DNA from 2 places in the Azospirillum sp. VT-I1 genome. Region 2 is predicted to be linked to the other one. Evidence: riboswitches for the same ligand, from Rfam matches in the RefSeq annotation. Region 2 holds a riboswitch; the other holds the start of a gene.
What was found. Region 2 has a riboswitch for thiamine pyrophosphate ahead of AB8P05_RS01870 (ABC transporter ATP-binding protein). Riboswitches for the same ligand answer to the same signal wherever they lie in the genome.
Positions count from the first base shown of each region.

Region 1: another riboswitch for thiamine pyrophosphate. It lies ahead of AB8P05_RS17020 (LuxE/PaaK family acyltransferase); the one in region 2 lies ahead of AB8P05_RS01870 (ABC transporter ATP-binding protein).

Region 1 is NZ_CP168802.1:669,441-673,032, forward strand. It holds gene AB8P05_RS17010 (SDR family oxidoreductase) at 1-502, opposite strand, end outside; gene AB8P05_RS17015 (AraC family transcriptional regulator) at 601-1,545, shown strand; TPP riboswitch at 1,663-1,795, shown strand; gene AB8P05_RS17020 (LuxE/PaaK family acyltransferase) at 1,908-3,011, shown strand; gene AB8P05_RS17025 (acyl-CoA reductase) at 3,026-3,592, shown strand, end outside.
Region 2 is NZ_CP168800.1:388,956-392,547, reverse strand. It holds gene AB8P05_RS01880 (hypothetical protein) at 1-240, opposite strand, end outside; gene AB8P05_RS01875 (acetoin utilization protein AcuC) at 390-1,619, opposite strand; TPP riboswitch at 1,643-1,750, shown strand; gene AB8P05_RS01870 (ABC transporter ATP-binding protein) at 1,836-2,552, shown strand; gene AB8P05_RS01865 (ABC transporter permease) at 2,549-3,316, shown strand; gene AB8P05_RS01860 (ABC transporter substrate-binding protein) at 3,333-3,592, shown strand, end outside.

The DNA of each region.
Region 1 (3,592 bases), on a different replicon from region 2:
CGAGATGCGTCCGTATGTTGAACGGCTCCAGTTCCAGGGCCAGGGACTCCGTGAAGGCGTTCACCGCCGCTTTGCTTGCCGTGTAGACCGAGAGCAGATGCAGCGGCTTCAGGGTCACGCTGGAGGTGACATTGACGATGACGCCCGACCTCCGCGCCCTGAACTGGGGCAGCATGGCCTGTGTCATCGCCATGGTGCCGAAGGTGTTCGTGGCGAAAATCCCGCGCACGGCATCCATCGTCACCCCTTCCAGGGCGCTCAGCAATCCGATGCCGGCGTTGTTGACCAGCACGTCGACCGGGCCCGCCTCCTCCACCGCCTGCCGGATGCCGTCCGCATCGGTGACGTCGAGGCGGAGGATGCGCAGACGCTCCGAGTTGGGAAGGATATCCCCGGTCGGGGTGCGCATGGTGGCGATCACCGTCCAGTCGCGGTCGAGAAAATGGCGGGCGGTTTCCAGGCCGAAGCCGGATGAACAGCCGGTGATGAGAATGGTCTTCATGGGATGGCTCCTGTCGCTGAATGCGAAGCGGAGGATAGAGCGCGGTGCCTGGACGATCTACAATCAGAAATCCGGAATTCGTTTGCAGGAGTCCGAAAGTGATCGACCCCTTGGCGCAGGTGGTCGGCCTGCTTCGGCCGAGCGCCTCATTCTCAAAGCTCACCCGCGGGGCCGGGTCCTGGCGGGTCCGGCGCACGGAGGCCCGACGCCCGTTCTACTGCGTGGTTCTCGACGGCTCGTGCCGCTTGAGTGTCGGCAACGACGATCCCATCCTCCTTGAGACGGACGACTTCGTGCTGATCCCGGCGGCCTGCGAGTTCACGGTGTCGAGCATCGAACCGATGCCTCCGGGAGCGGCCGACACCGTTCCGGTCGAAGTGCGGCCGGGAGAATTCCTGCTCGGCAGTGCCGATCGCCCGCCGGAGGTGCGCAATCTTGTCGGCTACTGCGCATTCGGTTCGCCCGATGCGTCCCTGCTGGTGTCGCTGCTTCCGCAACTGGTTCATGTCCGTGGAGAGAAGCGGCTGAGCACACTGGTGCAGTTGGTGAACGAGGAGTCACGTGCGCAGCGGCCGGCGCGCGACGTCATCCTGGCGCGCCTGCTTGAGGTTCTGCTGATCGAGGCGCTGCGCTCCACGATGCTGTCCGCCGGGTCGCCGGGTCTGCTGCGCGGGCTGGGTGACGACCGCCTTGCGGTGGCCCTGCGGCATATCCACGGGCACCCGGCCTTGCCCTGGACGGTCGCGCAGTTGGCGAAGGAAGCCGCGCTGTCGCGATCCACCTTCTTCGAGCGGTTCCGGCAGGCGGTGGGCGTCGCGCCGATGGAATACCTGCTCCAATGGCGGATGGCGCTGGCGAAGGATATGCTCCGCCGGCGGGATGGCGGCATCGCCGACATCGCGGAGCGTGTCGGTTACAGTTCCGCCAGCACATTCAGCGTCGCCTTCGCCCGCCATGTCGGGGTTCCGCCGACTGTGTATGCACGCCTGCAGGAGGAGGAAACGGCGATCTCCGAACCTGCGAGGACCGGCACGGCGGCGTGACGCCGCCGCCATGCCCGCTGTGCGCGGCGGTGTGTCGTGGAACAGCCGCCCTTTCCGCCCTCCGCAAAGCCGGCATCCCCGTCGTTGACAGACGGCGCGATGGTCTTCTAGGCTCCGTCCCGTTCCCAGGGGAGCCTCGTCAAGGAGGCTGAGACACCCGCCGGCCCGGTCCTTCACGTCCGGGCGACGCGGCAACCCTTCGAACCTGATCCGGGTCATGCCGGCGTAGGGATGCGGGACGAGAAGGCCTTCGCGGCCGACGCGCTGATCCATACCCCACAGGCTTGTCCCGGATTCGTTTGCTGCTCCATCGGTCGGTGCCGCTTGGAGAAAACGGGGCGGGGAGTGTGGCCGTGAGCGCGATCTACGACAGCGTGATCTACGACAAGGTCCTGGCCTTCATGGAGGCCGACATCGGAAGCGGGGCCGCGGCCGACGACGCATTCAACGCCCTGGCGCTGGCGGTCTTCGCCCACCAGTTCGAGCACAACCAGCCTTACCGCCGCTTCGCCATGCAGCGCGGCCGGACGCCGCGCGGGGTGAAGAGCTGGCGCGACGTCCCGGCGGTGCCGATCAACGCCTTCAAGGACCTGACGCTCAGCTGCCGCCCGGCGGAGGAGTCCGCCCGCATCTTCATGACCAGCGGCACGACCAAGGGCGGCATCCGCGGCCAGATCCACCACACGACCCTGGCGGTCTACGACCGGTCCATGCTGCTCAACTTCCGCCGTCGCTTCATGCAGGGTGCAGGGGCGGGCGCGGAGCGGATGGCGATGGGCATCCTGTTCCCAACCGAGACGGCAATGCCGAACTCCTCGCTCGCCCATTATCTGGAGCTGGCGCGGGCGGAATGCGGTACGCCGGACAGCCGCCATTGGATCGGGGAAGCGGGCATCGACACCGCCGGGCTCTATGACCGGCTGTCCGCCGCCGAACGCTCAGGGGAGCCCTTCGCCTTGTTGGGCGCCAGCTACGGCTTCGTGCATCTGATGGACGCGATGGCGCGCGACGGCCGCCGCTTTGCTCTGCCGGAGGGGAGCCGCATCCTCGACACCGGCGGCTTCAAGGGCCAGTCGCGGGAACTGGAGCCGGACGAGTTCTATGGGCAGCTTGCAGCCTTCTTCGGCGTGCCGCGCGAGCGCTGCATCAACATGTACGGCATGACGGAGCTGAGCACCCAGTTCTACGACGACGGCAATGCTGTCTGCCCGTCGCTGAAATCCGGCCCGCATTGGATCCGAAGCCGCGTCGTCGATCCCTTGTCCGGGCGCGATGTTCCCGCCGGCAGCATGGGCGTGCTGGTGCACCATGACCTGGCCCACGTCAACTCCGTCGCCGCCATCCTGACCGAGGACGCCGGCATCCTGGAGGAGGGCGGCTTCCGCCTGCTGGGCCGTGTCGCCGGGGCGCAGGCCAAGGGCTGCTCGCTGGCGGTGGAGGATTTCCTCGCCGCTGCGCGCGGTTGAGGGGGAGCGCGGCCTTGGCCTTCGGCGACGATCCGTCCCGCCTGGAACTGGCCGGACATCTGCCCGGCCTGCCGCCGGATGCGGTGGAGCGGCGCGTGCTGACCTTCGGGTCGGGCGATGCGGCGCTGCGCGTGGCGGTGCCGGTGCTGGATTCCGGGCAGGTGGAGCAGGTTGCGGCGACGGTCCGGGCGGCGGCGCGCGGCTATCTGAAGACGCTGCCAACGGCGCACATCGTCGCGGTGATCGACGCGGCGATCCAACGGCTTCTCGACCGCGAGGACCCGTGGCGCCGCCGGGCTGAGCGGCTGCTGCCCATCGTCACCGGCTATGACGCAGAGATGGTCAGGCTGGGGCTGACCGGCTATCTGAAGACCTTCCGCGCCCATGAGTTGCGCCGCTTCCTGGCAGAGGATTTCGCCAACCCGCAGGTGCTGGACGAGTTCCAGCCGGCGCCCAAGGGCGGCTTCACCCGCGCCTTCGGCCCCGACCTGCTGCTGCATGTCTGGGCGGGCAATGTGCCGGGGCTGCCCTTGTGGAGCCTGATCTCCGGCCTGCTGGTCAAGTCCGGCACGGTCGGCAAG
Region 2 (3,592 bases):
GTCGCTTTCCAGCCTTGCGCGCTCGGACGACTGGCTGTTGCGGCGCTGGACCAGATGGTTGACGCGGTTCTGCAGCTCGTGCGCCTCGGCATGCAGCACATAGACGCGGTTCTCGATCTGCTCCAGCCCGCTGCTCTTTTCCAGAATGTTCGGCAGGAAATCCTTCAGCATCATGGCGACCGGAACGGCGGCCAGCATGATGATGACGATGGCGATCAGGAACAGCGTCGTGTTCGACATCCGCCCGCCCGTTCTCCTCCCGAAACCCGCAGTGCCCGACCGGCCGGAATCGGAGGGATCGGCACAAATGCGGAGTTTCAAGGATCAACGAACAATCCAACCCCGTCAACGAATCGTCGCGGCTTCGTTCGATATTCGTCAGAAATGAGTCAGGATACCGCCATTTCCGCCACCCGCTTCACCGCATCGCGCACCGGCCCCGGCCGGCGTTCGTCCGCCAAAGTCGTGAACCAGTGCTCCGGCGGGTTGCGGCCGGCGGCGCGGTTCCAGGTGATGGCGCGCAGCACCCCCTCCGCCTCCGCCGTCGGCGGCACGGCGGGGTCGATCCCGTTCATCACCGCCCAGATCCCGGTCCAGCAACGCCCGACCGACCAGGGGTTATAGCCGCCGCCGCCGACCACCAGCACCCGCGGTGCCAGCGGCAGCAGGGCGGCCACCGCTTCCCACAGCGCATGGTTGGACAGCTCCAGCCGGCTCAAGGGATCCTCGGCCAGGGCGTCGGCGCCGGTCTGGATCACCATCGCCTGCGGACGGAAGGCACGGGCCAGCGGCAGCACTGCCGCCTCCATCACATGCTCCATCTCGCTGTCATTGAAGCCCGGCGGGACCGGCAGGTTGCGGGCCAAGCCGCCGGCGCGGTCCTCCGCCTTACCGGTATAGGGCCAGCGCCCGTCCTCGTGGATGGAGATGGTCAGCACCCGGTCGTCGTCGGCGAACGCCTCCTCCACCCCGTCGCCATGGTGGGCGTCGAGATCGACATAGAGAACCCGCTCCAGCCCATGGTCGAGCAGTTCGAGGATGCCCAGCACCGGCGCGTTGAAATAGCAGAAGCCGCTGGCCCGGTCGCGGCGCGCATGGTGGGTGCCGGCGGCCGGCGCATACACGAGGCCGGCCGGCCGGTCGCCCAGAATCCGCGCCGCCTGCAGGGCCGACCCGCTGCTGTGGGCCGGCCGCCGGTACATCTCGGCAAAGACGGGGTTCTCCAGCTTGCCCAGATTGTGGCGGGCCGCCGTCGCCTCGTCCACCCGCTGCTCCGCCTCCGCCCGCTTCAGCGCGGCGATGTAGTCCGCGGTGTGGAAACGCGCCAGTTCGCGTTCGCTCGCCACATGGGTGTCGAGATAGACCTCGTCGGGCAGCCACCCCATGGCGCGGCTGAGGTCGATGACGGTCGAAACGCGCGGGATCGCCAGCGGATGCTTCGGGCCATAGGTCGAGCCGCGATAGATCTCGCCGCCGATGAACAGAGGGGTGCGGAGAGGCGTGGTCAGGGGATGATCTCCATCGGTCCCGCCAGAAACTAGGCGGAGCCGCGCGCCGGTCAAGCGCCGCCCCGCCGCTTCCACGCTCCGCAAGCCGCCACCGGCAATGCTTGCGGTCACGGATCGTCCGCGCTTATAGTCGCGGCCTTCACTGGGGGAGCCGATGGGCGGCTGAGAGGTCCCGTTGCGGGACGACCCCTGGAACCTGATCCGGTTCATGCCGGCGTAGGGATCAGTGATGGCTGCCTGCAAGCGCACCCTATCCGCCATACCGCCATGCTCGCGCCCAGGCTTGCGACCAGTCTCGCTTAAGGCCCGGCGATGACGCCGCTTTCGGTGACCGTCTCGCGTGCGCGGCTGACCTTCGGCGGCACGCTGCTGTTTTCCGACCTGACGCTGGAGCTGCCGCCGGGGCGGACCACCTGCCTGCTGGGGCCGAGCGGCGTCGGCAAGACCACGCTGCTGCGCATCCTCGCCGGGCTGGCGGAGCCGGAGCCGCCGACCACCGTCACCACCGGCGACGGGCTGCCGCTCGCCGGCCGCATCGCCTACATGGCGCAGCAGGACCTGCTGCTGCCCTGGCTGACCGTTCTGGACAATGTCCTGCTGGGCGACCGGCTGCGCCACCGCCGACCCGATGCCGCGCGGGTGGAGCGCGCCAGAGCGCTGCTCGGCCGCGTTGGGCTGGCGGGACGGGAGCGCGACCGCCCGGCCGCCCTGTCCGGCGGACAGCGGCAGCGGGTGGCGCTGGCCCGCACGCTGATGGAGGACAAGCCGCTGGTCCTGATGGACGAGCCCTTCTCCGCGCTCGATGCCATCACCCGCCTGAGGCTGCAGGAGACGGCGGCGGAGACGCTGGCCGGCCGCACCGTCCTGATGGTCACCCACGACCCGCTGGAGGCCCTGCGCATCGGCGACCGCCTGCATGTGATGACCGGCCGCCCCGCGATCATGGGGCCGGCGCTGGAGCCGTCCGGCCCGGTGCCGCGCCGGGTGGACGACCCCGGATTGCTGGCGCTGCAGGCGGAGCTGTTGCGGAGGCTGGCGGAATGAGGGCGCTGCTGCGCGCCTTGGTGACGCTCGCGGTGCTGGTCGCCGGCTGGCAGGCGCTGGTCTGGGCCACCGGCCTGCCGCGCTACCTGCTGCCCGGTCCGCTGGCCGTGGCGGACGCGATGCGGCGGCAGGCGCCGCTGCTGTGGAGCCATGGACTGACGACGCTGACCGAGATTCTGATCGGGCTGGTGGCCGGCGTGGCCCTGGGCGGCGTCAGCGCGCTGCTGCTGGCGCGGTTCCGCACGGCGCGGCGCTGGCTGATGCCGCTGCTGCTGGTCAGCCAGGCGATTCCGGTCTTCGCGCTGGCGCCGCTGCTGGTGCTTTGGCTGGGCTACGGCATGGCGTCCAAGATCGCCATGGCGGTGCTGGTCATCTATTTCCCGGTGACGACGGCGCTGTTCGACGGTCTGCGCCGCACCGATCCCGGCTGGCTCGACCTTGCCCGCACCATGGGCGCCTCGCCCGCCGCCATCCTGTGGCGCATCCGCCTGCCCGCCGCCCTGCCCGCCTTCTGGTCGGGCGTTCGGGTGGCCGCAGCTGTCGCGCCCATCGGTGCGGTGATCGGCGAGTGGGTGGGGTCGTCCTCCGGCCTCGGCTACCTGATGCTGCACGCCAACGCCCGCATGCAGATCGACCTTCTGTTCGCCGCCGTGCTGGTGCTGGGGCTGTTCGCGGTGACGCTCTATGCCGCCGTCGATGCGCTGGCCCGCCGCGCCCTGCCCTGGCAACCCGATACGCAACCGGCCGAAGACGCCAATCCTTGAAGGGGAGAGAGATCCGATGAAGCACCTGTTCGCCGCCGGCCTGATGGCGGCCGGCCTGATGACCGCGCTTCCGGCGCTGGCCCAGGACAAGCTGTCCGTGATGCTGGACTGGTTCGTCAACCCGGACCATGCGCCGCTGGTGGTGGCGCAGGAGAAGGGCTTCTTCAAGGATGCCGGGCTGGAGGTGACGCTGACCGCCCCGGCCGACCCCAACGATCCGCCGAAGCTGGTCGCCGCTGGCGGCGCCGACCTTGCCGTGTCGTACCAGCCGCAGCT